2 regions of the Planococcus sp. APC 3900 genome follow, and region 2 is predicted to be linked to the other one. Evidence: a T-box and tRNA genes for the amino acid it is inferred to sense, from the RefSeq annotation. Region 2 holds a T-box; the other holds one or more tRNA genes.
What was found. The T-box of region 2 lies ahead of QMA04_RS08885 (valine--tRNA ligase). A T-box ahead of a tRNA ligase gene usually reads a tRNA of that ligase, here a tRNA-Val.
Positions count from the first base shown of each region.

Region 1: it encodes a tRNA-Val, which carries the amino acid that the T-box ahead of QMA04_RS08885 (valine--tRNA ligase) is inferred to sense. The anticodon was not compared.

Region 1 is NZ_JASDCT010000002.1:323,543-339,800, forward strand. Features, by position in the region: gene QMA04_RS05580 (GNAT family N-acetyltransferase) at 1-292, opposite strand, end outside; gene QMA04_RS05585 (YjcG family protein) at 293-811, opposite strand; gene QMA04_RS05590 (alpha/beta hydrolase) at 884-1,606, opposite strand; gene QMA04_RS05595 (phosphatidylglycerophosphatase A family protein) at 1,712-2,296, shown strand; gene QMA04_RS05600 (TAXI family TRAP transporter solute-binding subunit) at 2,425-3,408, shown strand; gene QMA04_RS05605 (DUF1850 domain-containing protein) at 3,487-4,011, shown strand; gene QMA04_RS05610 (TRAP transporter permease) at 4,001-6,034, shown strand; gene QMA04_RS05615 (Y-family DNA polymerase) at 6,516-7,775, shown strand; gene QMA04_RS05620 (YolD-like family protein) at 7,786-8,148, shown strand; tRNA gene QMA04_RS05625 (tRNA-Val) at 8,430-8,502, opposite strand; gene QMA04_RS05630 (thermonuclease family protein) at 8,686-9,417, opposite strand; gene QMA04_RS05635 (hypothetical protein) at 9,610-9,753, opposite strand; gene QMA04_RS05640 (Gfo/Idh/MocA family protein) at 9,869-10,792, shown strand; gene QMA04_RS05645 (aldehyde dehydrogenase) at 10,857-12,245, shown strand; gene QMA04_RS05650 (response regulator transcription factor) at 12,581-13,279, shown strand; gene QMA04_RS05655 (sensor histidine kinase) at 13,263-14,633, shown strand; gene QMA04_RS05660 (PepSY domain-containing protein) at 14,633-15,334, shown strand; gene QMA04_RS05665 (PepSY domain-containing protein) at 15,445-16,101, shown strand; gene QMA04_RS05670 (ATP-binding protein) at 16,175-16,258, opposite strand, start outside.
Region 2 is NZ_JASDCT010000003.1:408,044-424,301, reverse strand. Features, by position in the region: gene tig (trigger factor) at 67-1,353, shown strand; gene clpX (ATP-dependent protease ATP-binding subunit ClpX) at 1,527-2,798, shown strand; gene lon (endopeptidase La) at 3,024-5,351, shown strand; gene yihA (ribosome biogenesis GTP-binding protein YihA/YsxC) at 5,348-5,932, shown strand; gene hemA (glutamyl-tRNA reductase) at 6,247-7,617, shown strand; gene ccsA (cytochrome c biogenesis protein CcsA) at 7,702-8,532, shown strand; gene hemC (hydroxymethylbilane synthase) at 8,550-9,479, shown strand; gene QMA04_RS08905 (uroporphyrinogen-III synthase) at 9,472-10,173, shown strand; gene hemB (porphobilinogen synthase) at 10,170-11,153, shown strand; gene hemL (glutamate-1-semialdehyde 2,1-aminomutase) at 11,150-12,436, shown strand; gene QMA04_RS08890 (AbrB family transcriptional regulator) at 12,584-13,639, shown strand; T-box leader at 13,661-13,882, shown strand; gene QMA04_RS08885 (valine--tRNA ligase) at 13,933-16,258, shown strand, end outside.

The DNA.
Region 1 (16,258 bases), on a different contig from region 2:
TCCGTGCATACTCTTCCATCTCGTTCATCATCATGACACCGATATGCTGTCCACGGTACTCGGGGAGCACGCATACCCGTTCGACTTTGCCGAGGCCTGCTTCTACTTCCCGCATCCGTCCGGCAGCAATCGGCTGTTCAAGCTGATAGCCGACAAAATGAATGGCACTGTCATCGTATTCATCCATTTCAAGATGAACCGGAACTTTCTGCTCTTCCACAAAAACTTTTCTGCGGATATCAAAGGCCTGTTCTTTTTCCAATTGGTTTTCGGTTATTTTTACTTTCAGCACTTATTGATCATCTCCAGTTAATCGGAATGTCTCGTAGACCGTCCATGAACCATCTTCCAATTGATAAAGTAAATGAATGCGGTCAATCATTTCATCGTGGTCGATGCCTGCCATCTTCAATTGGGCAAAAACATCGGCATGTTCGGTATCAGACAATTTCTGTCCAATCGTAACATGCGGTACGAAAGAATGCTTCGGCATACCGCCAAAGAAATCGGAATGTAAGTCTTCATGCAACGCTGAGATATCAGCATTCGGTTCCACTTTGAAATACAAAGTATTGGTGACCGGAGAAAATGTGCTGACACGCGTCGCGTGCAATTTAAACGGTTTATGGCGTTTGGCGATGTTCTGCATTTCTGCCGCAACGTCTTTTATTTTTGATGCGTCCGCCTCAAATGGATCTTTTAATGTCATGTGAGGGGTGATCAGTTCATAATGCGGATCATAGCGTTTTCTGTATGAGTTTGCGATATCCTGCAATTTTTTTGAAGGAAAAGCTGCTACTCCATATTTCATCCTAATGACCTCCTTGTCTGTAATGACCATTTCTCTGAATGCCCCCAGTTAGTCGTGGTGCCTCATCAGCTTCTACATACCGAAGTTCTGAATCAATGCACGCCGCAAATCTGGCTGCCAATGCTTCCAAGTATGGTCTCCATCAAATTCTTCATAAAAGATCGAAAACCCTTTATTTTTCATTAAATTATTTAATTTCCGGTTAGGTTCAACAAAATCTTCCGTTCCGCCATTGCTTAGTTTGACTGCTGTTTCTTCTTTTCCGATGACGTGGTAAACGGTGAAAGAATTGGCTGAATTAAAGGCTTCGACTGCTTTCAGCATGTCTTCGCCGACTTTTGGCGACTGCAGAATGACGCGGCCGAATATATTCGGGTATTTCAAAGCTGCCATCAGCGATACTGTTGCAGCCAGCGAATCCCCAATCAATGCACGGCCCATGCCGACCTGATAGGTCGGGTATTTTTCATCCAGGAAAGGCACCAGCTCATGTGCTAAAAAGCGCACGTATGCACCATGCTGTTCACCGGTCGGTTCGTATTTTTTATTGCGGTCGGACACGCTCTTATAAGGCACGCCGACCACGATGATATTTTCGATTTCCTGATTCGCCAATAACTCATCTACGACACGCGGAATCCGCCCTAATTGAAAATAATCCTTGCCATCTGAAGCGATGACCAGTGTGTATTTGTACAAGGGTGAAAAATTGGAAGGAAGGTAGACAAGCAATTGCATGTCTTCTTGAAGTTCCTTGCTGTAAATGGATAAATCTTCTACCTTTCCAGTAGTCATTTATATGCCTCCTCTAGTGGTTTGTAAGAAAATTGTACCATACTGGATGGACAAGGTATAATGGGAAAAGAACACCAAGACTATAGAAGGAAGGGGTTTTTGATTATGGATGGCGGAAGATTTCGAGTACATTCGGACGAAGTGACGAAAGCGACGCACGAGGCGTTGGAGCGAAGAGGCGTCACCAATGAAGACATAGCTAAAATCGTTTTGGATATGCAATTGCCTTTCAATGAAGGACTGACAATTGAACATTGCATGGAATCCGTTGAAAGTGTTTTGCGCAAACGTGAAATGCAGCACGCCCTGCTTGTGGGAATTGAGTTGGATGAATTGGCAGAACAAGGGAAGTTATCCCGTCCACTCCAGCAGATCGTAGGAGCAGACGAAGGGCTTTTCGGGGTCGATGAAATGATCGGTTTAGGTGCAGTATTGACTTATGGAAGCATCGCTGTAACCACATTCGGCCATTTGGACAAAAACAAAACTGGAATTATCCATAAGCTTGATACGAAATACGGCGGCCAAGTCCACACATTCCTGGATGACCTGGTAGCAAGTGTTGCGGCATGTGCATCGGCACGGATTGCCCACCGGACGCGTGACCTTGAAGAACAGGGGCGGACTTTTGAAGATCTGGCGCCGGGAGAAACAACTCCTGAAACTCATGTAGAAGGTGCTGAAACTTGATTCGAGTTTTCTAAATGTTCTCTATGTAAGCGGTTGTATTTCCTGAAATGCATTGAAAGTAGTAAGAAAGACATGCTATTATGAAAAGGAAACACAAAATACGAATTGAGCAAAGGGGAGGTCACTTTATGTTGAAGAAGAAATTTGGTTTATTTGCTGCAGTAACTCTTGCAGGATCTGTATTTTTGGCAGGCTGTGGAGATGACGCAGCAACAGAACCCGAAGGAGAAGGCGGTGGCGGGGCTTCAGATCCCGAATTCCTCAGCATCTTGACGGGCGGAACAACAGGAACATACTATCCGCTTGGTGGCGCGATGGCTACGATCGTTGAAAATGAAACGGGCTTGGACACGACTGCTGAAGTTTCCCAGGCTTCCGCTGCAAACATGACTGCACTTGCTGATGGAGCGGCGCAGATTGCGTTTGTTCAAACGGATACAGCCTTCTACGCAGCTGAAGGATCGAACATGTTCGAAGGGGAAAAGATTGATACCGTTTCCGCTATCGGTGCGCTTTACCCGGAAACCATCCAATTGGTCACAACTTCAAATTCAGGAATTGCTTCTTTTGATGACTTGGCTGGGAAGAAAATCTCTGTAGGTGCCCCTGGATCTGGGACTTATATTAATGCTGAACAATTACTGGAAATCCATGGCATGACGATGGAAGACATCGATGCTCAAAATCTTGATTTTGGGGAATCACAAGAAAGCCTGCAGTCAGGACAAATTGATGCGGCATTCATCACTGCCGGGACACCGACAGGCGCTGTTGAAAGCCTTAGCGCAACTTCAGACGTAGTGATTGTACCTGTCGAACAGGATAAAGCGGATGCATTGATCGAAAAATATCCTTACTATGCAAATGATGTTGTACCATCCGGCACTTACGGATTGGCTGAAGAAGTTCCGACTGTTTCTGTATTGGCTATGTTAGTGGTACAAAACGAACTTTCAGAAGACTTGGTGTACGACATCACTAAAGCGATCTATGAAAACACAGATCAAATCCAGCACGCTAAAGCGGAATTGATCAAAGCTGAAACGGCTCTTGATGGAATCGGAATCGATATCCATCCTGGAGCACAGAAGTATTTCGACGAAGCAAAGTAATTGAATGAGCGAACAACTGACGGTAAAGCGAAAGCTCTGCCGTCAGTTCTTTGTTTTCAAGATGGAGGAGAATGGACGATGCAGTTTCCCCGGATACAGAAGTTTCTTCCGTTAATGATTGCCCTCATCTTAATCAGCTCCTTGATCGCATTCACCCCATTCCAGAAGAATTATGTGTTTACCGATAACGAGACTGAAAAAATAACGGCTTATGTGCCGGTCAAAAGCCGGTTTTTCCAATTGATCTATACCCATTCGATCCATTTGTCAGAAGTCATTGAAAGTTATAAAGTGATCGAGGATAACGCTTTAATGATGACAGAGCTTGAATATGAAGATTTTAATATTGGCATGCCCTCAAATGCAGGAGAAGGCGAGACCTTTGTCGAAAAGGACGGTAAATACTTTATCAAGAATATGACAAGGGAACTGCCCGAATTTCGGCTGTTCGTCGGAGATGTGGATGCCGGTTTATCATTCAGAACAAAAGGACAGAAGATTGATTTGAAAAAAACGCTTGAAAGAGGGAAGTCGTATACTTTTAGGGTAGAACGCTTATCCCTGTTTCAACTAAGACAAGGAGTGAGAATTGATGAGCGATAAATTGTCTCCAGAAGAACGCGAACAGCAAAAGCTTCCGCCGGAAGATGAATCTTACATCTCGGAAGAAAAACAGAAGGAAATTCTACAGAAATACGATCCTGAATCCAATACGCGGGATTTAAGCGGAATCATTAAGCATGTGGTCTTTTTCGGGTTATTAGCTTTTTCTTTATTCCAGCTTTATACCGCTATTTTCGGGCAATATACCGCTTATATTCAGCGGTCTGTCCACTTAGGGTTTGCATTATCTTTGATCTTCATATTATTCCCGGCCAGAAAGCGCAAAGGAATCCGGCATAAAGTGGCCTGGTATGATTATATTCTGGCGCTGCTTTCAATTGGCGTAGCTGCCTACTGGCCAATCATGTATGATGATTTGGTGTTCCGTCTCGGACGGGTCACTGAACTGGATTTGATTGTCGGGATTTTAGCGATCCTGCTGACGCTTGAAGCAACTCGGCGGGCCGTGGGTATGCCGATTACCGTCATTGCCAGTTTATTTTTGGCCTATGCCTTTTTCGGGCCTTACTTCCCGAGCTTCCTGCGCCATAGAGGACAGGATCTGGATTCGATCGTCCAGCTCATGTTCTATACCACAGATGGCATACTGGGAACGCCAATCAGCGTTTCAGCCACCTTTATCTTTACGTTCCTGTTGTTCGGTTCGTTCCTGGTGAAGACCGGGGTCGGACAGTATTTCAATGATCTGGCTGTATCCTTGGCCGGTCATTTGACTGGGGGGCCTGCGAAAGTGGCCATCTTCTCCAGTGCGTTGCAGGGGACCATTTCCGGGAGTTCTGTGGCCAACGTAGTAACTTCAGGTTCCTATACTATTCCGATGATGAAAAAACTGGGATATAAGAAGGAATTTGCCGGAGGCGTAGAGGCAGCAGCTTCGACAGGCGGACAATTGATGCCGCCGATCATGGGTGCTGCAGCCTTCCTGATGGTGGAGTTTATCGGAGGAGTTACCTACTGGGAAATTGCGAAAGCAGCTGCAATACCGGCTCTTTTGTATTTCACAGGAGTTTGGATCATGACTCATTTTGAAGCCAAGCGGATTGGACTGAAAGGCCTTTCGCCTGAAGAAATGCCAAACCGCAAGGAAGTTGTGAAAAAGATTTATCTCTTGCTGCCGATTATCGCCATCATCGTTTTCTTGTTGATCGGCATTCCAACCATGCAGGCAGCACTTTACGGGATTCTGTTGACGATTTTCGTCAGTGCTTTTAATAAAGAAACACGCTTGAACTTTAAAGATATCATTTTAGCGCTTGTTGATGGGGCACGAACGGCTTTAGCTGTTGCAGCGGCAACAGCCGCCGCCGGAATCATCGTCGGCGTCGTTGTGAAGACCGGCCTTGGCCTGAGTCTGGCAAATGGGCTGGTTTCAGCTTCAGGAGGAAATATCCTGCTGACCTTGTTCTTCACCATGCTGGCAGCGATTGTTCTCGGAATGGGGTCACCGACAACTGCCAATTATGTCATCACCTCTACGATAGCGGCACCAGCCATTATCACGTTGTTGATGATGGATGAGCCGGTTGGAGCGGCAGTACCGCTGGTGGTCGCTTTATCTGCCCATCTATTCGTGTTCTACTTCGGGATCATTGCCGATATTACACCGCCTGTTGCGCTTGCAGCATTTGCAGCTTCAGGGATTTCAGGTGGCGAACCGATCAAGACTGGTTTTATTGCAGCCAAATTGGCGGCCGCGGCGTTTATCATTCCGTATATGTTTGTGTTGTCACCCGCTCTGCTGATGATCGATACCACTTGGCCTGAGCTGATCTGGGTACTGATTACAGCATTGACAGGGATGATTGCCATCGGAGCAGGATTGATCGGTTATTGGTATCGCAAGCTGAACTGGCTTGAACGCATCCTGGCATTCGCAACCGGATTAGCTTTGATTTATCCGGAGGGCTTGTCTGATACGATTGGTGCCATTGCCTTTGTTATTCTATTTGGAATCCAGTGGCTGGCGCGCGATAAAAAGCCTGCCAAAACTGTAGAAGCATAATAAACTATGAAAAAACCGGTCGGGCTGATGCCTGGCCGGTTTTCTTTTGGCTAAAAAACGAAAAAAGCCATCACCCGAAGGCGATGACTTTTTCAAAGCAAACTTTGTTCCTAAAGCTTGCAGTGGGTTTGGCACCCATTGATTCCTGCAAATCGGGAACAGCAATTTCCAACTGTTTTCCGGTGCGCTGATAAGAATGATGGATGTCAAATCTTTTACTGCACTTATCATAATACGCATACCGGCAAATGTAAAGTTGTTAGAAAATTGAATGATCCATAAGGCGGGGCATTCAATTTTTTTAAATCTTTTTTATAGTTGAAGCATAGAAACGGTTGGATTTTTTTAGAATATCGCTTTTGCTATGCAGTTCAGATCCAGTGAACCGCATGGCAGAAGTTTATTTTTTTAAAAAGGATTGCCGTTACGATCATCGTGGTATAGAATAAGAACATACGTTCCCTTTTGAGAGGTGAGAGTGATGAAAGCACTTGAATTGCCAGAACGTCATATCTTTTGTATTGATATGTGCAGTTTCTATGCCAGCGTCTCGGCGGTAGAACTGGGACTCGATCCGTTGGAAGTTTGTCTTGCAGTGGTGGGAAACCAGGAACGGAAAGGAAGTGTGGTTTTAGCGGCATCGCCTATGATGAAAAAGCGTTTTAGTGTGAGAACTGGCACACGGCTTTTTGAAATTCCGAACCATCCGGATATTTTACTGATTGAACCTAAAATGAAGCTTTATTTGGAAAAATCGATGGCCATTACTGAGCTGTTGGGCAGCTACGTGCCAAAAGAATCGATTCATGTTTACAGTGTAGACGAGAGTTTTATTGAACTGACAGGGACAGAGAAGTTGTGGGGGCCTCCTGAACAGACAATGCGCCGCATCCAACAGGAATTGCTGGACTGTTTCAAACTGCCTTCTTCGGTGGGGGGAGGGCCAAATATGCTGCTGGCAAAGTTGGCTCTCGATTTGGAGGCGAAAGAAACGGGTTTTGCCAATTGGACATATGCCGATGTGCCGAAAAAGTTATGGCCAGTGGCGCCTCTCAGTAAAATGTGGGGCATCGGCTCTCGGATGGAAAAAACCTTAAACAGCATGGGGATTTTCTGTATTGGAGATTTGGCCTGTACAGACGTCTCTCTTTTGGAGGAGCGCTTTGGGATTATGGGCAATCAACTCCACCAACACGCCAATGGCATCGACTTGTCGGATTTAGGTGCGCCTTTGGTGGAGGGACAGGTCAGTTACGGAAAAGGACAGATTTTATATCGCGATTACATAGAAGAAAAAGACATCATGACGATTATTCTGGAAATGTGTGAAGATGTTGCGATGCGTACGCGTAAAGCTCACCGCATGGGGCGGACAATTCACTTGAGTGTTGTTTACAGCAAGTCCGTATTCGGCGGCGGATTCTCCCGTTCGCGCTCTATTGACGAAGCAACGAATGATACGCTGAAAATTTATCGCGTCTGCCAGGAGATTTTTCATGAGCATTTCCAACATAAACCGGTTCGCCAGATTTCGTTGTCCATCAGCAATCTGGAAGAAGAGTCGTCGATGCAGTTAAGTCTGTTCGATGAAAGGAAGTTTGAAAACAGGCGCTTGGGGAGTGCCATGGATGCCATCCGGAAAAAGTATGGCTATTCGGCTATCTATCGGGGCATCTCGGGCACACAGGCGGGCACCGCCATAGCGCGGACAAAATTGATCGGCGGACACAACAAAGAATAGGGGTGGTCCGATGAAACGCAATAAGTATTTAAAGACAGTCGGCGATATTAAAGATCGCGGGAACATTAAATGGACAGCCTTGATGCTGCCGGAACATGTCGAAATGATCCGGGAATGGTACGAGAAAGACGAACAAGTGCCAAAACCCGAGTTGAACGGAGACGACTTGCAGTTGATTCAGGAAGAGATGGAGATTGCGCTGAAGCGGCAATGCGAAGTTCTCATCCGCTGCTGGAAAGATGGTGCCATCGAGGCACACAGGGGGACGATTAAAAGCATTGATGGGAAAACTCGAATGTTGATTTATGAGGATCCATTCAAGCAGCGCAGACTGCCCGTGGATGAAATCGTGTCGATTGTGATGGTGGATTAAACCGGCAGGCATGGCCTAAAAAAGTGACAAAAAAGGATGATAAAATGAAACGGATGAATTTGTATTTTTTTGGTGAAGAGCACATAAGTTTTCAAGATGGCTTTTATTTTTACGGGATGAACTTACTGGGGATCGCCTTGCTGTTTTTGATGCAGTTTTGATGTTGAAGATAAAGATGAATAGGATTTCAAATTTGGTGCGGGAGCTTTATGCATCCCGTTTTTTGTGATACAAAAAAACCGCGCAGCCTAAATGGCTGTGCGGTTCTTCATCGTACTATATGATTCCTACTGGGCTCGAACCAGCGACCTCTACCCTGTCAAGGTAGCGCTCTCCCAGCTGAGCTAAGGAATCTCAATTTCCAGGACAAATATAAGTATAGCTTGTCCACGGAAAAAGTCAATAGTTTTTGGAGAAGAAAAATAAGCGCTGTATTTCCCTTTATCCGTCCCGCCGGAGCACTGTCAGGGCATGCGAAAATACGCTGCATTTCATCGACGACACAGCCGGAAGAAGGCCCCATAAAGAACTGTTGTCCTACTGTCCAACCCCTCTGAAACCGGCGTCTTGCGCTTCTTGTTCTGTACAGAACCATTCTTCGGGATTGGTTTGTTCATAAGAAGAATCACTCGGCATGTGATAGATTTTATTGCCGTTGCGGTTGATATTTCCTTTGATTTCACAATCACCGTCTATTGGCTCTTCAGTGGAAGGACGGGCATTTCCGGAAGATTCCTGTCCAAATGCTTCTGAATTGAAGCCCCGGTCGGTGGAATAGTTTTCGTATTGCCAAATTCCTGCTTCCTCATCTTTGGCGATTTGCTCCGCTTTTTCAAAATCATCCAGGTAACGGGTATTTGGAGGGAAGACATAGGCAACCCGGGCCAGTCCAGACTCCAGCATCTGTTCCTGAACACTTTCGCCATCGACGTAGATATAAGCCAGCAAGCGGTCATAATCGTCAAAACGGTCGCCGACGTCAAACTCGATCGAGACATCGCCTGATTCGATCAGCCGTTTGTTTTCTTCTGTCGCTTCTTTGCCAAGAGGCTGTTCACCCAGGCGCGGGTGATTGGTTTCCGGCGTATCCATCAACAAGTAGCGGACAGTGACTTCTTCGCCTTCATAAATGATTTTTATGGTATCGCCATCAATGACCTGCGTCACTTCCACATCGATCCGGTCGGTTGTGCCGGATGTATCAGTCGATTCCAGCATGCCGCATCCTGAAAGAAAGAATAAGGCCAGCAGCATAAGTTTTAGTTTCATAGGATCCCTGCTTTCGTTTCCATTATTATATGGATAATTAGGCTTTCTGGCAATGCGACAGCGGTTAGCGGATTTGGGTTCAGCTATAACTGTCCGGGAAATTTGCATAATAAAACGCCTCGATCAATTGTAAATTGAACAAGGCGTTTTCTATGTATTGCAGCGGCAAAAGTCGTGTGTAAGTTTCAGCAATTAAAAAGCTGACTCCGTCTGATTTGAAGTTTCTTCATAGTATAAAATGGATTCTTCCGTAACGCTTTCTAACTTTTCTTTATTGACGCCTACTTCTAATTGTCCTGTGAAAATAGGCTCCCACCAATTCGTTTGTTCATTCATGTTGTTTCCTCCTCAGGATGTAATGGTATTGTTTGACTATTCTATACCCCTAAAGGTTACACTGATAAACACAGGGCATAAAAAAGCCGAAAGGCCATAAAAGGGGAGATTTTTTATGATTTCAATTGGCATCATTGGAACAGGAATTGTTGGTGAACGCATCATCAAACAGCTTCAGCAGGAAAAACAAGTGGAAATAAAAATGGTCTATGACCAGCAGGCAGAACGCCTCGAAGAAATCAGCGAAGCCTATGGAATCCCTGCAGCAAAATCAGTAGAGGACGTGTTGCATTCAGATATCAATTGGGTATATATTGCGACACCGCCCGCCTTTCATTCGGAAATCGCTGAACTGGCAGCCAGTGCGGGCATCAATATCCTCTGCGAAAAACCGTTGGCTCATGACGTGGAAGATGGCGAAGCAATGGTCAAGTCTGTTGCAGACAATCGTGTGCAGACGGCCATGCATTTCCCGCTGATGTATAAACCGGAAATCCGCGAAATGGCCAAGCGCATCAAGAACGGACAGATTGGAAAAGTGGTACGGATCGAGCTCCAGACATTTTTCCCGGATTGGCCGAGGTTGTGGCAACAAAATCCATGGATTGCTTCAAGAAGCCAAGGAGGCTTTGTCCGTGAAGTCTTTCCCCATTATTTTCAATTGATGAACCGTCTTTTCGGTGAGTTGTCGTTTACTTCCCATCACATCACCTATCCGGAAGACGCAGAAAAATGCGAAACGGGATTGATTGCGCATGGCTTGACTCAAGAACAAATTCCGTTCTTGTTGACGGGAATCAGCGGCATCGGCCAACAAGAGAACTTGCAGTTTAAAATATACGGCGAAACTGGAGTTCTGACATTGGAGAATTGGTCGGATCTTTATGAATCAGAAAAAGGCCAAGAGCGGCGATTGATCAGTGGATTTGAAAATGTACCATCACTTTTCACAGAAATGGATAGCCAATCGACTCTTTTGGTTAATTTTGAAGAAGGCCTGGTCATCCAACGCTATATCGATTATTTATTGACTGAATAAGTGTTCATTTTTTGAATTCAAGAACTCCATTGGTATAATGAAAACACTTGAGGGAGGTTGGAAAATGAATTTTACAGCAAATGACGTAGAACAGATGATTGAAGAACAACGTGATTATTACTATACGGGTGCCACAAAATCAACGGACTTTCGGATTGAACAATTGCACCGCTTGAAAAGCGTAATCCAATCCCATGAAACCGACGTAATTGAAGCTTTGAAGAAAGACCTGGGCAAAAGTGAATTTGAAGCCTATGCAACCGAAGTAGGCTTTGTGCTCGACAGCATCGGCAGCATGGCGAAAAATTTGGAAGACTGGATGAAGCCTGAACAAGTCAAGACGCCGATTCATCTTCAGCCGTCGAAAAGCTTTGTCATCCGTGAACCATACGGCTCTGTCCTGATTATCGGTCCTTTCAACTATCCGTTCCAATTGGTGATGGAGCCATTGATCGGGGCTATTATCGGCGGAAACTGTGCAGTGGTCAAGCCATCTGAAGCAACGCCTCATGTGGCGAAAATCATCCGCACCATTATTGAAGAAACGTTTCCTACCTATTACATTCGTGTGGTTGAAGGCGAACGTGAAGAAGTGACGGCGTTGATCCATGCATCATTCGATTATATTTTCTTCACGGGCAGCGTCAATGTCGGGAAAGTCATCATGAAAGCGGCATCGGAACGATTGACTCCCATAACTTTGGAGCTTGGCGGCAAAAGCCCGGCAATTGTAGACCAGACGGCGAACTTGGACCTGGCTGCCAAACGGATTGCCTGGGGCAAACTGATGAATACCGGCCAGACCTGTGTAGCGCCTGATTACATTTGTGTGCATGAATCGGTTAAAGAAGAATTCCTGAAAAAATTAACGAAGACGATACAGAAGTTTTACGGAAAAGATGCGCAGCAAAGCAAAGATTACGGGCGCATTGTCAATACCCAACATTTTGACCGCTTAGCGGAAATTGTGAATAAGGAAGCTGATCACGTCATTTACGGCGGCAAAATGGACCGTGATGATTTGTATATCGAACCGGTTCTTTTGGACAATGTCAATTGGGACAGCCCATCGATGGAAGATGAAATTTTCGGACCGGTTTTGCCGATCATCACATATACGGATCTTCCATTGCTGTTGCGCCAAATCCGTAAATTGCCGAAGCCTTTGTCGGCGTACTTGTTCTCTGAAAACGACCGTGCTGTCCGGTTCTTCCTGGATCAATTGCCATTTGGCGGCGGCTGCATCAACGATACGGTATCGCATGTGGGCAGCTCGTATTTGCCATTCGGCGGCATCGGTACATCGGGAGTTAATTCCTACCACGGAAAATCCAGTTTTGAAACTTTTACACATGCCAAATCGATTCTAAAGAAATCAACTAAATTATCAACAAACCTGGTCTTCCCGCCTTATAAAAACAAAGCGAAGTGGATCAAAACAGTATTGAAATAAGCGGCCTTCGGGTCGCTTATTTCTTTTTTGTCTACTTGCTTGCGCTTTTCGTAGTGTCCAGACTCCAACAGCCAGCCCCTCGAGTCGCTTCAGCCTTCCCGACAATGGCAAAGAACGCCATTACCAGGAAGGCTTCCAGCGCTTGTCGGAGCTAAACGGCTGCTTGCGCTTTTCGTGATATCCAGACTCCAACAGCCAGCCCCTCGAGTCGCTTCAGCCTTCCCGACAATGGCAAAGAACGCCATTACCGGGAAGACTTCCAGCGCTTGTCGGGGCTAAACGGCTGCTTGCACTTTTCTTAAATCTGCTATTATAAGTATCAAGAGGTGATTGCAGTGGCAGAACGCATTTTAATTGTGGAAGATGAGAAAAGCATTGCACGTGTATTGGAATTGGAATTGAAATTTGAAGGATATGAAACAGGGGTTGCCCATACAGGATCAGAAGGATTGATTCAATTTCGGGAACAGGACTGGGATTTGGTGCTGCTCGATTTGATGTTGCCGGAAATTCATGGACTGGATGTCTTAAAACGAATCCGTTCTTCTGATGCAGCGATTCCGGTTATTTTATTGACGGCTAAAAACGATGTGAAAGATAAAGTGGCCGGATTGGATTTAGGGGCAAATGATTATGTCACCAAACCTTTTGAAATAGAAGAATTGTTGGCCCGGATCCGTGCTTGCTTGCGCTTGGTGAATGGCAACGGCAATTCTTCACTCCATCGTTTCCAGGAGCTGGAGATGAATGAAAGCACACGTGACGTCAGACGTAACGGCCGTGCCATCGAATTGACGCCGCGTGAATTTGATCTTTTGCTGTATCTGATTAAAAATCCACAGCAGGTGCTCAGCCGCGAACAAGTGTTGAATGCAGTGTGGGGCTATGATTATTACGGCGACACCAATGTCATCGATGTCTATATCCGTTACTTGCGGAAGAAAGTGGACGCTGGTGAAAACTCGACTTACATCCAGACGGTTCGCGGAGTCGGCTATGTCTTGAAGGAGCAAGGCCATGAAGCTGAAAAATAAAATCCACATTTCCTCCACTTTACTGATGCTGGTTATTTTACTGGTGCTGGCTTTTGTCATTTATTTTTCGTTCAGCCAATTGACGTATTCATCGGAAGTCAATCAACTGCAGTCGGAAACAAACGCTCTTGTGGCGAAGTTCAATGAAACTGAAACCTCAGATCCGAGCAATGTACTACGAGCGTATGTGCCTGTCAACGGACTTGTGAAGGTCACAGTTCCAGAAGGCAAGCAGCCTTCACCTATCCAATCTCCGACAGTGACTGTGAAACTTCCTGCAGAGTTGGAAGGCCAGTCCGGAACAGTGAAAGTGGATGACGAGCGCTTTGCGTATGTAAAAGCGCCGATTATCTGGACAGATGGCCAAGTGGCGGAAGTGACGGTCGCGCAGTCACTGCGGGAAACGACCAATAACTTGAATACGCTTCGTTTAGTTTTGATTGCGGGAACTTTGCTCGCGATGATTCCAGTTGTCATTTCCAGTGTCGTTCTGGGGAAAATCGTGACACAGCCGATCACCAACTTAACGAATACCATGACACGCATCCAGCGCAATGGCCAGTTTGAAAGACTTCCGATAGAAGGGAAGTCTCAGGATGAATTGACACAGATGGGCAATACCTTCAATGAAATGATGAGTCTATTGGAAGAAAACTATTCCAAGCAGGAAGAGTTTGTTTCGAATGCATCGCATGAACTGAAGACACCGCTGACAGTCATCGGAAGTTACGCCAAGCTGCTGCAGCGGCAGGGCATGCAGGATGAAAAAATTGCGGAAGAAAGTGTGGCCGCCATCCGTGCAGAAACCGATCGCATGAAAGCGTTGATCGAGCAATTGCTGCACATTGCCCGCCGAAGCGAATCCCAGGTGGAGTGGACACAGGTGGATGCACTTGACCTATTGGAGCAGACCGTCACTGCCATGAACACTTCCTACGAACGTGAATTCAAGTTGATCACAAGTGAGCAGTCTCTGCCAGTCGTCACCGATATCGCGAAGTTCAAGCAATTGCTGTATATCCTGTTGGACAATGCCCGAAAATACAGCTCGGAAAAAGTAGAAGTGGTGGCCAGAAAGAACGGTGACACCATCATCCAGGTTCGCGACACGGGAATCGGCATTCCAAAAGAAGCTGTGCCCTATGTCTTTGAACGTTTTTACCGAGTGGATAAAGCCAGAAACCGTGAAACTGGCGGGTTTGGTTTAGGGCTCTCGTTAGCGAAGCAACTAGCCGATTCCTTGAAAGTCCGAATCGAGCTGGAAAGCATTGAACAGCTTGGTACGACAGTATCCATCATTTTCTCAGAGAATTTTAATGTTGATGAAGTACACTCGAAGCAGGAGGGATTGTGATGCGAAAATGGATTTTGATGGCGTCAGCGACAATCTTGTTTGGAGTGGGGGTTTTGGCTTTTCTTCTGTTTCCTCGTTCTGGACCTGATATTTCAGCAAAGCAGGCCAATGAAACCGTAATCAGCCTGTACGGGGGGGAAGTGGAACAGACTATAGAAGAAGGTGACGCTTACCGGGTCGAATTCGTGCGGCCGGATGGACGTTATCTAGCTTTGGTCAACCGTCAGAACGGGCAAGTGGAGACCATGGAATTGCTTCATAAAACAGAAGCAGTCAAGGAATTGACGGAACATCAAGCACAGGAAATGGCGTTGAAGAATGCTTCGGGTACGATTGACGGCATCAACTATAACAAAGAGCGCAATGAATACGAGGTCAAGGTAAAGGAAGAAACCCAAGTTTCGACGGTCATCTTATCTGCGGAAACAGGAGAGGTACGGAAAATCAGCCAGGAGCCGATTAAAGCGGCACCGCCTGCAGAAGAACCGGAAGCAGAACCTGAAAGAATCATTACAAGAGACGCCGCGATCAAACTGGCTAAAAAAACATTGACCGGCGAAGTGCAAGAAGCTGAGTTTGTAGAAACTGGAGACGGCGGATATTACTTGGTTGAAATTGAGAATGAACAGACTGACCAAGAAGCAACAATCCAGATTCATGCGATCCGGGGGGATACCATGACCGTTGAGTGGGACGATTGACTCTGAGAACACTATCATGGATTTCTCATCAAATTCTCATAAACCCTTAATCTTCTGCTCAGAACAGAAGGTTATTGTAAGAGTAACAACAAATGAGGAGGAGAAATTACATGAAGAAATTAATTTACATTCCAGTCGCAGCAGGGGTTTTAGCTTTTGGGGGCATCGTTTTAGCTAACTCGGAAACGCCGGCAGCCAATCCGGCAGCCAAAACCGGAACGGTGACCAACGAAGTGCAGAAATCATCAACACCTGAAGAAATGCTCAGCTTTGAAGAAATCTCAGCAAAAGCATTGGAGTTGGCAAATGGACGCATTACTGATATCGAGTTGGACAAAGATGACCGTAAAGCTCATTACGAAGTGGATGTCGACTTTGAAGGGTATGAATATGATTTTGAATTCGACGCCTACACTGGAGAAGTGCTGGAACATAAACGCGAAAAAGACAGAAATGATGATGTAAAGCAATCCAGCACAGCAGTTTCACCGGCAAGCACAAAGACAGCGGACAGCAAATCAGGCAATCAGGCAGTTTCAAACAAAGACTTGATCGGTTCGGATAAAGCGATTGAAGCGGCTTTGGCGGTCGTAAGCGGGACTGTGGAAGGATTTGAACTCGAAACGGATGACGGATTTGCTTATTACGAAATCGAAATCAAAGATGGACGCTCAGAACATGACGTCGACGTCAATGCAAAAGACGGTTCTATCTTGAAAGTCGATTCGGATTTTGATGATGATGACAACGATGACGACTGGGATTGATTACAGCATGCATCTGAATAACAGGCTGGAATAGAAAAGACAGGAAGGGGAATCGATCCCTTCCTGTTTTTGTTTAAATCGTTTTTATAGGCAAAAGAATTGTGGCGGTTGTTCCGACGCCTTCTTTACTTGAAATCGTCAAGGAACCTTTGTGTTC
Region 2 (16,258 bases):
TGAAGTTGTCAAAATTCGTATAAAACGTAAAATGACTTTGTAGAAAATGTTTGGAGGGCTTATAATATGTCAGCAAAATGGGAAAAACAAGAAGGTAACACAGGGGTTCTTACAGTTGAAGTTCCTGCAGAAGAAGTAAACGCCGGTCTTGATAAAGCGTTTAAGAAAGTTGTTAAAGAAATTAACGTACCAGGTTTCCGTAAAGGAAAAATGCCTCGTCAAATGTTCGAAAAACGTTTTGGCGTAGAATCACTTTACCAGGACGCTTTGGATTTCATCTTGCCTGACGCTTACGCGAATGCAGTTGAAGAAGCAGGAATCAACCCGGTTGACCGTCCTGAAATCGACATTGAAACAATCGAAAAAGGCCAGCCTCTTGTATTTACAGCGAAAGTGATTGTAAAACCAGAAGTTGAGCTTGGCGAATACAAAGGTCTTGAAGCATCGAAACCTGATACTGAAGTGACTGACGAAGACATCGAAAACCAGTTGAAAGAAAACCAGGAGCGTATGGCTGAGTTGACTGTTAAAGAAGACGAAGCAATCGTTGAAGGCGATACAGCTGTTATCGATTTCGAAGGATTTGTTGATGGAGAAGCTTTTGAAGGCGGCCAAGGAAATGATTATTCCCTTGAAATCGGATCAAACTCTTTCATCCCTGGATTTGAAGAGCAATTGGTAGGCGTTAAAGCTGGAGAAGAAAAAGACGTTGAAGTCACTTTCCCAGAAGAATACCACGCTGCTGAACTTGCAGGCAAAGCTGCAACATTCAAAGTGAAAGTAAACGAAGTTAAAGGCAAGGAACTTCCAGAGTTGAACGACGAGTTCGCTAAAGAAATCGACCCTGAAGTGGAAAGCCTTGAAGCGCTTCGCACGAAAATGAAAGAAAGCCTGATTGCTGAGAAGAAATCTGCTGCTGATGCAACGCTTCGCGACGAATTGGTTCAAAAAGCTGCTGAAAACGCAACAATCGATATTCCTCATGCAATGATCCACACAGAAATGGACCGTATGATGAGTGATTTCGAACAACGTTTGACTCAACAAGGCATGAACCTTGAATTATACTTCCAGTTCTCTGGGCAAGACGAAGCTGCACTTCGTGAGCAAATGCACGGTGATGCTGAAACACGCGTACGCGTTTCATTGACACTTGAAGCTATTGCTGAAGCTGAAAACATGCAAGTTACTTCAGAAGACATCGACAAAGAGCTTGAAAAAATGGCTGGTCAATTCAACATGGACATTGAACAGATCAAAACAGCTCTAGGTGGAACTGAAATGCTTGAGAACGATATCCGCATGCAGAACACAGTTGAGTTCCTAGTGGACAACGCTAAAATCGCTGAATAACACATAAGCAACATATAAAGAATTAGGAAACAAGGTGCGGAGACGCACCTTGTTTTCCACTACATAGAACACTGGAATTATACTTAGGATGCCAAGAAATTGACTGTGAATCTAATTAGTTGCTACAATTACGATAATCTTGTAAGATAATGGCTTGAATAGGGGTGAATACATTGTTCAAATTCAATGACGAGAAAGAGCATTTAAAATGTTCATTTTGTGGTAAACCACAGGAGCAAGTTCGTAAACTGGTCGCAGGACCAGGTGTTTATATTTGTGACGAATGTATTGAGCTTTGTACGGAAATCGTAGAAGAAGAGCTTGGTACAGACGAAGAAGTAGAATTCAAAGAAGTGCCTAAGCCAAAAGAAATTCTGGATATTTTAAATGGCTATGTCATCGGCCAGGAAAAAGCGAAGAAATCGTTGGCTGTAGCAGTTTATAACCACTACAAACGCGTCAACTCAAACAGCAAAATCGATGATGTCGAGTTGTCGAAATCTAATATTGTCTTGATCGGACCAACAGGAAGCGGGAAAACCTTGCTTGCACAAACTTTGGCCCGTATTCTGAATGTGCCGTTTGCGATTGCAGACGCAACTTCATTGACTGAAGCTGGTTATGTCGGAGAAGACGTAGAAAACATTCTACTAAAGCTGATCCAAGCTGCAGACTATGATGTGGAGCGCGCAGAAAAAGGAATCATCTATATTGATGAGATCGACAAAGTGGCACGCAAATCCGAAAACCCATCGATTACACGCGATGTTTCCGGTGAAGGCGTACAGCAGGCCCTTCTGAAGATTTTGGAAGGAACCACTGCAAGTGTTCCACCTCAGGGCGGACGCAAGCATCCACATCAGGAATTCATCCAAATCGATACGACGAACGTTCTGTTCATCGTAGGCGGTGCTTTCGATGGAGTAGACCAAATCATCAAACGCCGTCTCGGCAATAAAATCATCGGTTTCGGTGCAGATCCGAACAAGGAAGAATTGGATGAGAAATCATTGCTTAGCCAATTGATTCCGGAAGATCTGTTGAAATTTGGTTTGATTCCAGAGTTCATCGGCCGTTTGCCTGTATTGGCAAGCCTTGAGCAATTGGATGAAAAAGCTTTGGTTGAAATCTTGACTGAACCGAAGAATGCATTGATCAAGCAATATCAGAAGATGATGGAACTTGATGGCGTTAAATTGACTTTCGAGCCTGGTGCACTTGTTGAAATTGCGAAATTGGCAATTGAACGCAAAACCGGTGCCCGTGGACTTCGTTCAATTATCGAGAATATCATGCTTGAAGTGATGTTTGACCTGCCTTCACGTGAAGACATCGTTGAATGTGTCATCACAAAAGAAACTGTTGCGGATAGCGTACAGCCTAAACTGATTTTGGAAGATGGCTCCGTATTCGTCAACGACAATAATGAGAAAACATCCGCGTAAAATGAGTGGAACTTCACGCAGTGGAAAAGTCTCACTGAGTGGCAGTTGAACCAATCAAAAGGATGATACGGGCTGACTCTGATCGTGCGCATCCGCGCATTTCGGAGTTGGCCCGTTTTTATTAGAAAAGCGGAAGCACCTGTCAAGGCTGCGATATGTCTTATAACCTTAAAACTTACTTACGATTGTTTCTTGTTGAAAATATTCCCGGAGGTGACTTCCCAGATGGCGAAGAAAAAAGTGACGAAAAGTGTGCCATTACTGCCATTGCGCGGACTTCTTGTATTCCCGACGATGGTATTGCATATAGATGTAGGCCGTGAGCGTTCGGTGGCTGCATTGGAACAGGCATTGCTGGATGACAACATCATCTTTTTGGCAACTCAAAAAGACATGAGTACAGAGCAGCCGGAGAAAGACGATCTCCACAAAATCGGTACGCTGGCATATGTCAAGCAGATGCTGAAATTGCCGAATGGCACAATCCGTGTACTGGTTGAAGGTTTGGAACGCGGACAAATGAAGAACTACGAGGAAGGGGAGGACTTCACGATTGTTGAAGTGACTTCTTTCCCGGACGAAACAGAAAGAGATGCAGAACAAGACGCCCTAATGCGTTTGTTGCTTGAGCATTTTGAGAACTACGCGAAGAGCTCGAAAAAAGTCAGCACAGAAACGTATAATACCGTTGCTGATATTGAAGAGCCTGGCCGCTTGGCGGATATGGTCGCTTCCCATCTTTCGATGAAAGTGGCTGCCAAGCAGGAAGTTTTGGAAACATTCGATATCAGCAAACGCTTAGAGCTTTTGATTACCCGTCTCCATAGTGAACAGGAAGTCGTAGATCTGGAAAAACGGATCAACCTTCGTGTGAAAAAAGCGATGGAGCAGACGCAAAAAGAATTTTATTTGCGCGAGCAGATGAAAGCGATCCAAACGGAACTTGGCGACAAAGACGGCAAATCAGCTGAAGTGGTCGATCTGAAAAAACGGATCGAAGAAGCGAAAATGCCGGAATCTACTCAAAAAGTGGCTTTCAAAGAACTGGACCGTTACGAGAAACTTCCTTCTGCAGCTGCAGAAAGCGGCATTATCCGCAATTATATCGAGTGGTTGGTAACGATTCCGTGGTCGGAAGCGACAGATGATCGTCTGGATATCAAATACGCAGAAGAAGTGTTGGACCGTGACCATGATGGACTAGAAAGCGTCAAAGAACGCGTACTGGAATACTTGGCTGTCCAGCAGATGACCAATTCATTGCGTGGCCCAATTCTTTGTCTGGTCGGACCTCCGGGTGTCGGGAAAACGTCCTTGGCGAAATCGATCGCCGAATCCCTGGACCGCAAATTTGTCCGCGTTTCACTTGGCGGCGTCCGCGATGAATCGGAAATCCGAGGCCATCGCCGGACGTATGTCGGTGCGATGCCAGGCCGTATCATACAAGGAATGAAAAAAGCGGGAACCGTTAACCCGGTCTTCCTGTTGGATGAAATCGATAAGATGTCGAATGATTTCCGCGGCGATCCATCTTCGGCGATGCTGGAAGTATTGGATCCAGAACAGAATAATTCGTTCAGTGACCATTACATTGAAGAAACGTATGATCTTTCCAATGTGCTTTTCATCGCGACAGCCAATGATTTAGGATCAATTCCTGGACCGCTGCGTGACCGTATGGAAGTCATTTCAATTGCGGGCTACACAGAAGTCGAAAAACAAATGATCGCTAAAAACCATTTGGCGCCGAAGCAATTGAAAGAACATGGTTTGACGGAAGAACAGTTGCAGTTTGATGACGAAGCCTTGCTTAATATCGTCCGCTATTATACGCGCGAAGCGGGTGTCCGTGGACTGGAACGCCAAATCGCTTCAATCTGCCGCAAAGTAACCAAGCAAATTGTCTCAAAAGAGAAAGACCAAGTGAAAGTCGGCGCAGAAGAAGTGGAATCGTACCTTGGAAAACGCAAATTCCGTTACGGCATGGCTGAAACGGAAAACCAAATCGGCGTGGCAACTGGCCTTGCCTATACCACAGTCGGCGGAGATACACTTCAAATCGAAGTTTCGCTGTCGGCCGGCAAAGGCAAATTGCAGTTGACCGGTAAACTGGGAGACGTCATGAAGGAATCTGCACAAACGGCATTGTCGTTTGTCCGTGCCCGTGCTGAATCTCTGGGGATCGATCCGAATTTCCATGAATCGCACGATATCCATATCCACGTTCCAGAAGGCGCTGTTCCAAAAGACGGCCCTTCAGCGGGGATTACCATCGCGACAGCTTTGGTATCTGCTTTAACGAAACGTCCGATCCGCCGTGAAGTCGGCATGACGGGTGAAATCACCTTGCGCGGACGCGTTCTGCCAATCGGCGGAATCAAGGAAAAAACCTTGAGTGCGCACCGTGCTGGATTGAAAACCATCATCTTGCCGCTTGATAACGAGCGTGACCTGGAAGATATACCAGAAACAATCCGTGAAGAGTTGACCTTTAAACTGGTTTCTCAAGCGGATGAGGCATTGGAAATTGCCTTAGAAGGAGAAAATGAATGAAAGTTAATCATGTAGAACTAGTCATCAGTGCCGTCCGTCCGGATCAATATCCGGAAGACGGTTTACCGGAATTCGCTTTAGCCGGACGTTCAAACGTCGGGAAATCGTCTTTCATCAACAAAATGATCGGGCGCAAAAGCATGGCGCGCATCTCATCTAAACCCGGCAAGACACAGACCTTGAACTTCTATAAAATTGAAGAAAAGCTGTTCTATGTCGATGTTCCCGGATACGGCTATGCCAAAGTATCAAAAAGCGAACGGGAAGCATGGGGCAAGATGATTGAAAGGTACATCACAGACCGCGAACCATTGCGTGCTGTGATCCAAATCGTCGACTTGCGCCATCCGCCAAGCAGAGACGATATCGCGATGTATGATTTCATGAAGCATTACGGCATTCCATGCATCATTATCGCGACCAAAGCGGATAAAATTCCAAAAGGCAAATGGGACAAGCACAAGAAAATTGTGCGCACCACATTGGATATGGATAAAACCGATCCATTGATCATTTTTTCGTCTGAAACCGGTCTCGGCAAAGACGAAGCCTGGAAAGAAATCGAAAGCAGAATGCAATAAATTCAAGCGCAGCCTCCGGGCTGTGCTTTTTTTATTGGAAATAGCTCCTTCTTCCATAGATTTCCCTTTGCCTAACTTCTCTTCAATCACCCGCCTGAAGCGAATCCATCTCTCGCGATAGTTTGAGTTGACAGGTAATTCCGACTAAGAGCGTTATACTTGTAGACGTCAGACACCTTTGCTACTATTAATTTATAATAATTATAAATAAGGACTATATTCATGCCTTGTTCACAAATTCAAAGGCATTTTAAAGATGATAAGTGGTATACTAAATCTAGAGGAAATATGAACGTGAAAGGTGTTTTGTACCCATGCATACATTAGTAGTCGGGGTGAATTATCGCTCTGCACCCGTGGAGATTCGCGAAAAGCTTTCATTTATTGAAAATGAGCTGCCACAGGCGATGCAGGCGTTAAAAGAACAAAAAAGCATATTGGAGAACGTGATCGTGTCCACTTGTAACCGGACGGAAATCTATGCGGTCGTGGATCAGCTTCACACTGGGAAGTATTATGTGAAGCAATTTCTTGCTGACTATTTTGGCTTGCCGCAAGAAGCCATTTCCCAGTATTTATTTGTCCATGAGCAAGATCAGGCAATTGAACACTTATTCCGTGTAACAGCCGGCATCGACTCAATGGTATTGGGTGAAACACAGATTCTTGGGCAAGTAAAAAACAGTTTCCTTGCAGGCCAAGAGCACGGCACTACAGGTACGGTGTTTAATCAATTGTTCAAGCAAGCTGTTACATTGGCGAAAAGAGCGCATTCTGAAACGGCCATCGGCGAAAATGCCGTGTCGGTATCGTATGCAGCAGTTGAACTCGGCAAGAAGATTTTTGGTACGCTTAAAAACAAACATGTTGTTATTTTAGGTGCCGGAAAAATGGGTGAATTGGCCATCAAGAACTTGCAGGGGAGCGGAGCTGACCGTATCACTGTCATTAACCGTACATTCGAGAAAGCGGAACTGTTGGCAGACAAATTCGGCGGCAATGCAAAACCGTTGAACCAATTGCAATGCGCATTGCTGGAAGCGGACATTCTGATTTCATCAACCGGCTCGACTGACTTTGTCATCGATCTTGAATTGATGCAGTTTGTGGAAAAACTACGCAAAGGCAAACCGTTATTCATGGTGGATATCGCAGTTCCACGTGATATGGATCCACGCATCGGCGACTTGCCGAATGTCTTCTTGTACGACATTGATGACATGCAAGGCATCGTAGAAGCGAATTTGGCAGAACGTGAACGCGCGGCTGGCCAAATCATGACCATGATCGATCAGGAAGCACTTCAGTTCAACGACTGGCTGACAACGCTTGGCGTTGTTCCGGTAATTTCTGCGCTGCGCCAAAAAGCGCTTGGCATACAGGCTGAGACCATGGCAAGCATTGAAAACAAAATGCCGGATCTGACTGACCGTGAAAAGAAAATTCTCAACAAACACACCAAATCGATTATCAATCAATTGTTGAAAGATCCGATTCTGCAAGCGAAAGAAATGGGCGGAGCGCCTAAGTCACGTGAACAATTGGAATTATTCATGCAAATTTTCGGGATCGAAGAAGACGTTGAAAAAGAAATTGAAAAGCAGTCGCAAGCTGCACAAAAGAAAACGGAAAAAGCCGTTCTCGAAACCCAACAAGCAACTGAAACTCCCAAATATTCATTTTAAGCTTTCTTAAAGAGGCGTTTTCGGATCTATATGTTAAAATGTAGAGACGGAACGCCTTTAACTATGGAAACGAAGGGGAATGGGATGGCTGATATAACAATGGCAAGGCTGCACGAAGCTATGGTTATACTATATGCTGTCAGCCTTGTTTTTTATTTTATAGATTACTTATATAAAGAGAAAAGGGCCAGCCGGATAGCCATGACGCTGCTCGGCATTGTATGGGTGCTGCAGACGGTCTTCCTGGTGCTGTATATCGTTGAGACTCAGCGATTTCCGATACTGACTTTATTCGAAGGCATTTATTTTTATGCCTGGTTGCTGGTGACGTTGTCGCTCGTATTGAGGATTTTCTACCGTTTTGATTTTGCTGTATTCTTCATCAACATCATTGGATTCATCTTCATGACGATCCACACCTTCGCGCCGGTCCAGATCGAGCGTTCGCCTGTCGGGGAATCGCTGGTCTCGGAATTATTGTTCATCCATATCAGTTTCGCGATTTTATCCTATGTGGCATTTTCCTTGTCATTCGTTTTTTCGGCGCTTCACATGATCCTTTACCGATTATTGAAGCAGAAAAAATGGACAAAGCAATGGAGCAGCTTGCCGTCACTCAGCCAAACACAGCAATTTATGACGATTTCGATTCTCGTCGGGATTTCGCTGCTGTTCGTGTCATTGGTGCTCGGGCTGCAATGGGCATTTATTTCACTTGCTGCATTTTCTATCTTCGACATGAAGATTGTCGGATCGTTCATCTTGCTGGTGGTCTACAGCTTTGTGCTGTGGTGGCACCGCAAAGGCTCATTGAATGGGATGAATTACGCGCTGGCACATACGTATGCATTTTTATTGCTGCTGATCAATTTCTTTTTAGGCAGCCGATTATCTGAATTTCATTTTTGGTATTAAAGAAGGGTAGGATTCATTTGAGAAAAATTATTGTAGGTTCAAGAAGAAGCAAGCTGGCATTGACGCAAACCAACCAGTTCATTGAAAAAATGAAAGCGGCGGGAGCGCCTTTTGAATTTGAAATCAAGGAAATCGTTACGAAAGGCGATCGCATTGTCGACGTCATGCTCTCAAAAGTCGGCGGCAAAGGTCTTTTCGTTAAAGAAATCGAACAGGCGCTGTTCAATAAAGAAATCGATTTTGCTGTCCACAGCATGAAGGATATGCCTTCTGTCTTGCCGGAAAGCCTGACTATCGGCTGTATTCCGGAACGTGAAGATCCGCGCGACGCATACATCGCCAACGGCCATGTGAAATTATTGGAACTTCCGGTTGGAGCAGTTGTTGGGACAAGCAGCTTGCGCCGCAGTTCACAGCTTTTGCTGTTGCGTCCAGACCTTGATATCCAATGGATCCGAGGCAACATCGATACACGTCTTGCGAAATTGCAGGCTGGCGATTTTGATGCCATCATTTTGGCTGCAGCCGGCTTGAAACGCATGGGCTGGAAAGATGACTTGGTTACAGAATTCCTGGAAGTCGACGAATGCCTTCCAGCTATCGGACAAGGCGCGTTAGGAATTGAATGCCGCGAAGACGACAAAGAACTTTTGGCGGAACTGGCTAAACTGAATCATGAAGAAACAGCTTTGGCTGTTAATGCAGAGCGTAAATTCCTGCGTGACATGGATGGCAGCTGCCAAGTGCCGATTGCAGGATATGGAACAGTGAAAGATGGAGAAATTACATTTACAGGATTGATTTCTTCACCGGAAGCGGATCAGGTATTCAAGGAAACATCAATCAGCCGTGACCCGATCCAAGCAGGCCGTGAAGTGGCTGAGAAAATCAGTGCACAAGGCGGATACGATTTGATTCAACGCGTTAAAGCTGAGAGCAATGTCTGATAAAGATCTTTTGCTTCAAGGCGAAACCATCGTTTTCACTGGTTCGAGAAATCCGGTGGAAGCGGTTCGCCGTGCACAATCACTAGGAGCGGAAACGCTTTATGTGCCGCTCGTCACCACCTTGATCCGCCGGTTGGACAAGCCGGACCTCGGTGGCTACGACTGGCTGATTTTCACGAGCCGCACCAGTGCACAGGCATTTTGCCAGCTCGATGAAAACGTGACCGCGAAAATTGCAGCTGTCGGCGACCAGACGGCTGCTGTGCTGCAGCAGCATGGCTACACCGTTGATTTCATCCCGCGGGTTTTTAGTGCCGACCATTTCATCCAGGAGTTTCCGGTGGTTTCCGGCAAAGTCAAATGCCTGTTCATTAAAGGCAATTTAGCGAAAAACACGATTGCTTCGATGCATATGCAAGTGGACGAGTGGACGGTTTATGATACCGTGCTGGACTTGAAGAATGCGGAAAAGTTAGTGCAACTGAAAGATGTCATCATTCTATTCGCCAGTCCTTCTGCTGTGTCGGCTTACCGGCAGGCAGGAGGAGACTGGTCGAATATCCGTACCGCTGCCATTGGCCATGTTACACAAGGGGCCATCGAGGCAAATGGCGGAAAAGTCGATTTTACTCCGAAGAAATACACTTATATGGAAGTCATCAATGAAATAGCGAAAGGAAGTTTTTCAAAATGAAAGAATTGAATTTTAATCGCCATCGCCGTTTGCGTGGATCTGCCAATATCCGTTCAATGGTCCGCGAAACGAGCTTATATAAAGAGGATTTCATTTATCCGATTTTTGTCGTTGAAGGCGAGAACATTAAAGAGGAAATTTCTTCAATGCCGGGTGTTTTCCATTACTCATTGGATAAATTAGGCGAGGAACTGGACGAAGTTGTAGATCTTGGAATTCCTTCTGTTATTTTGTTCGGTGTGCCAAATGAAAAAGATGCTGTCGGTTCGCAAGCTTATCACGACCATGGCATTACACAGGAAGCGATCCGCTTTGCGAAAGAACGCCATCCGGAATTGGTGGTTATCGCTGATACTTGCCTTTGCCAATATACCGATCATGGCCATTGCGGCGTAATCGAAAATGGCGTCATCCTGAACGATGAATCACTTGATTTGTTGGCACGCACTGCCGTGTCTCAAGCAAAAGCGGGAGCTGACATCATTGCGCCATCGAATATGATGGACGGCTTTGTTGCAGCGATCCGTTATGGACTGGACCAAGCCGGTTTTGAAAACACACCGATCATGTCTTACGGCGTCAAGTATTCATCTGCGTATTATGGACCTTTCCGTGAAGCAGCACACAGTACTCCTCAATTCGGAGACCGCAAAACATACCAAATGGATCCCGCAAACCGTATGGAAGCATTGCGTGAAGCTACTTCCGACATTCAGGAAGGCGCAGATTTCATGATTGTCAAACCGGCATTGTCTTATTTGGACATCATCCGTGAAGTACGCGATAATTTTGATATCCCGATTGTTGCTTACAATGTTTCAGGCGAATACGCCATGGTCAAAGCAGCAGCGGCAAACGGTTGGATCGATGAAGAAAAAATCGTTTTGGAAACACTGCTCAGCATGAAACGCGCAGGAGCGGATATCGTGATGACGTATCACGCAAAAGATGCGGCACGCTGGTTGGAGGGAACTAAATGACATACGAAAAATCATTAGCAGCATTCACTGAAGCAAAAAAACTAATGCCGGGCGGCGTCAACAGCCCGGTCCGTGCGTTTAAATCGGTCAACATGGACCCGATATTCATGCAATCCGGCAGCGGAGCAACCATCACAGATATTGATGGCAATACGTATATTGACTATGTCCTGTCTTGGGGACCGCTGATTTTGGGCCATGCCCATCCGGAAGTGGTCAAGGCGATTCAGGAAACGGCAGCGCTTGGAACTTCATTCGGTGCACCGACTGAACTTGAAAATACCATGGCGAAGTTGGTTATGGAACGTGTTCCTTCCATCGAAATGGTCCGCATGGTTTCATCCGGAACAGAAGCGACGATGAGCGCATTGCGTGTGGCACGTGGTTACACGGGCCGCGACAAGATCCTGAAATTTGAAGGCTGCTACCACGGCCATGGCGATAGCCTGTTGATCAAAGCCGGGTCAGGCGTTGCGACTTTAGGATTGCCTGATTCTCCAGGAGTTCCAGAATCGATCGCTAAAAACACCATTACAGTTCCATATAACGATCTGGAAAGCGTGCGTTTGGCATTCCAGGAATTCGGCGACGATTTGGCTGCAGTCATTGTCGAGCCGGTTGCCGGCAATATGGGCGTTGTGCCGCCAAATGAAGGCTTTTTGACAGAGCTTCGCAATTTGACTCATGAAAATGGCACGATTTTGATTTTTGATGAAGTCATGACCGGTTTCCGTGTCGGCTTTAATTGTGCACAAGGCTATTTCGGCGTTACACCGGACATGACGTGCCTCGGCAAAGTCATCGGCGGCGGGTTGCCTGTTGGGGCATTCGGCGGCAAGCGTGAAATCATGCAACAAGTGGCACCGAGCGGGTCGATCTATCAGGCAGGTACGTTGTCGGGCAATCCGCTTGCAATGCGGGCAGGATACGAAACGCTGTCCCGTTTGACGGAAGAAAGCTATGACGTCTTTATCGAACGCGGCGACCAGCTTGAAAAAGGATTCCGTGAAGCGGCGACGAAATACAACATCCCGCATACCGTGAACCGTGCAGGATCAATGATCGGTTTCTTCTTCACAAATGAAGACGTAGTCGATTTTGAATCAGCAAAAACTTCGGACACCGAGTTGTTCGCAGATTATTACCGCTTGATGGCGGAAGAAGGCATCTTCCTGCCGCCGTCCCAGTTTGAAGGCATGTTCCTATCGACTGCCCATACGGAAGAGCATATTGCGAAAACCGTTGAAGCATTCCATACCGTATTTGCTAAACTGGCACGTTAATAAAAGAAAAACAGGCCGAGGCTTCTGGAATTTTCAGAGGCCCCGGTTTTTTTATTGGAAAGAACACCGAACGCCAGCCTGCATACTCCACAGATGCCCTTGTTTCCTGTACCATAGAAAACAACTAAGGCACTTGGGAAAGGAGGGATGGCTGTGAAGCCATTTATTGTAACGGCAGTTATTGCGATTGCTGCAGGGGCGGTATTCGAGGCGGTCGGCATGTTTCTGCCTTGGCTGCTGGGACCGATGTTCGCACTTTTGCTCGTCAATCAATTCACCAAAATCCCCCTCTACTGGCCTCGATTCTTGCGGACAGCGGGTCTGGTGATGCTCGGTGTGCAGATCGGTTCGTCGTTTACACGCGATGCGGTGTTATTGATGGTGATGGACTTGCCTTATATGGCGTTCATGACGGTTTCGGTCGTGGCCTTGTCGGTTGCTCTCGGTCTGCTGTTCAAGCGGATGGTCCATGAAAGCCTGGGAACGAGCCTGCTTGGGTCCATACCAGGTGGATTGGCGCAGATGGTGGTTTTGGCTGAAGAAATCCCTTCAGCGAATATTACTGTTGTGACGATGATGCAGACCATCCGCATTTTCATGGTGGTGACGATTGTGCCGTTCCTGACGATTTTCCTGAACGGCAGAGGAGCAGGCGAAGTGAAAGAGCAGCTGTTTACATTCTCGGCAGGCTTGTTCCTGTTGGCGCTCACTGTCAGTTTATTATTGTATGGGGCTATGAAGAAAATTGGATTTCCAGCTGCTGAACTGTTGGCGCCCATTATGGCCATGGCGATTGTCCAGGCCGTGTCGGGGGATGTCCTGATTGATATGCCGTACTGGCTCATTGCTATTGCACAGGTCTGCATCGGTGCGAATCTCGGCCTGCAGATGGAGGGAATCGGCGACAAACTGACGTTCCGGCTGGGTGCTGCAATTGTCCTGAACAATGTGCTGCTCATCAGCTTCACCGTATTAATTGCCAGGGTTCTCGCTACTTGGCTGCCTGAATACATATTCCTCGACTTCTTTCTAAGTGCAGCACCCGGTGGCATAGCGGAAATGGCCATCACCGCGCTCGCTGTTGGAGGGGATGTAGCACTCATCACCGGATTCCAGCTGTTCCGGCTGTTCTTTATTCTATTGGTGGCCTCACCGCTTGTGGCATTCATTGTAAAAAAACTTGACGCTAAAACCGGATATTGAGTACAATAAGAGTAATTAGATATTCATGCGTTGATGAGGATAGTAGAATGTGTGTGCATTTCAGAGAGAAGGCCGATTGGTGAGAGGCTTTCATGGACCCATATTTGAATGTCACCTCGGAGCAGTTGCCGTGAAATGAGTAGCGGGAACCGGACTTAACATCCGTTATGAAACTTGAGAGCCAGGTGTGCAAGTGGACCTGTGTATAAAGGTGGTACCGCGAAAAACTCCTTCGTCCTTTACAGACGACAGGAGTTTTTTGCGTTCTATCAGAAATAAGAGGAGGAATTCCAATGACTGAACAAATGTCTACTAAGTACGATCCGCAATCCATTGAGAAAGGCCGTTACGATTGGTGGGTCGACAAAAAATTCTTCGAAGCGAAACCGGAAAGCGGCAAAACACCGTATACCATTGTGATTCCCCCGCCGAACGTTACCGGCAAGCTGCATTTAGGGCATGCCTGGGACACGACATTGCAGGACATCATGACACGCATGAAACGCATGCAGGGCTTTGACGCATTATGGCTGCCTGGAATGGACCACGCCGGCATTGCGACACAAGCGAAAGTGGAAGGCAAATTGAAAGAAGAAGGGCGTTCACGCTATGATTTGGGCCGTGAAGCATTTCTTGAAGAGTCGTGGAAATGGAAAGACCAATACGCGGGACATATCCGTGAGCAATGGGCAAAACTAGGCCTTGGCCTTGACTATTCCCGTGAGCGGTTTACATTGGATGCCGGTTTATCAGATGCGGTGCGCGAAGTTTTCGTGAAACTCTATGAGAAAAAACTTATCTACCGTGGGAAATACATTATCAACTGGGATCCGGCGACGAAAACTGCTATTTCGGATATTGAAGTTATCTACAAAGACGTACAAGGTGCGTTTTACCATATGCGCTATCCGCTGGCAGATGGCAGCGGCCATATCGAAATCGCGACGACGCGTCCGGAAACGATGCTGGGCGATACAGCGGTTGCGGTTCACCCGAAAGATGAGCGCTACCAGCACTTGATCGGCAAAAAAGTGATCCTGCCAATTATCGGCCGTGAAATGGAAATCGTTGCGGACGATTACGTGGACATGGAATTCGGAAGCGGCGCTGTAAAAATTACGCCAGCGCATGACCCGAATGACTTTGAAATCGGCAATCGCCACAACCTGGAACGTGTGCTGATCATGCACGAAGACGGTACGATGAATGAAAACGCAGGCAAATACGAAGGGCTCGACCGCTTCGAATGCCGCAAGCAGATCGTCAAGGACCTGCAGGATTTGGATGTGTTGTTCAAAATCGAAGAACATATGCATTCTGTAGGACACTCAGAGCGCAGTGGAGCAGTTGTTGAGCCTTATCTGTCTACACAATGGTTTGTTGACATGAAGCCTTTGGCTGCCGCTTCAGTGGAAGCGCAGAAAAACGAGACGGGCGTTAATTTTGTACCGGACCGTTTCGAGAAAACCTACCTGCACTGGATGGAGAACATCCGCGACTGGTGTATTTCACGCCAGCTTTGGTGGGGACATCAAATTCCAGCCTGGTACCATAACGAAACAGGTGAAATTTATGTAGGGCACGAAGCGCCGGCGGATGCTGAAAACTGGACACAGGACGAAGACGTTTTGGATACTTGGTTCTCATCTGCATTATGGCCGTTCTCAACGCTCGGCTGGCCGAAAGAAAACGATGACCTTAGCCGCTATTACCCGACCGACGCGCTGGTTACAGGCTATGACATCATCAATTTCTGGGTATCCCGGATGATTTTCCAGGCACTTGAATTCACAGGTGAAAAACCGTTTAAAGACGTGTTGATCCACGGCCTTGTACGCGATGCGGAAGGACGTAAAATGTCCAAATCACTGGGCAACGGCGTTGATCCGATGGATGTCATTTCTCAATACGGTGCGGATTCCCTGCGTTACTTCCTGGCTACTGCTTCATCTCCAGGACAGGATCTCCGCTACTCGAACGACAAAGTAGAGTCGGTTTGGAACTTTGCCAATAAAATCTGGAACGCTTCCCGTTTTGCATTGATGAACATGGAAGGCATGACGTACGATCAAATCGATTTGTCCGGCAAGAAATCCGTAGCCGATTCATGGATCCTGACTCGTTTGAATGAAACCATCGAACAAGTGACGGACCTTGCAGAACGCTATGAATTCGGCGAAGTAGGCCGTTCGCTTTATAACTTCATCTGGGACGATTTCTGTGATTGGTACATCGAGATGTCGAAATTGCCATTATACGGTGAAGACGAAGAAGCGAAGAAAATGACGCGTTCAGTCCTTGCTTATGTATTGGATAACACGATGCGCCTATTGCATCCGTTCATGCCGTTCATCACAGAAGAAATCTGGCAGAACTTGCCGCATGAAGGCGAATCGATCACCATTGCAGCATGGCCGACAGTGGACGATTCCTTGACCGACCAAAGCCAGTCTTCAAGCATGAAGCTGTTGATGGACGTGATTCGTTCGGTACGGACTATCCGTGCAGAAGTGCAGTCGCCGATGAGCAAGAAAGTGCCATTGACGATTTCAGCGAAAGACGCCGACACGCATGCAGTGCTTGAAGCGAACGCTGCCTACATCGAACGTTTCTGTAACC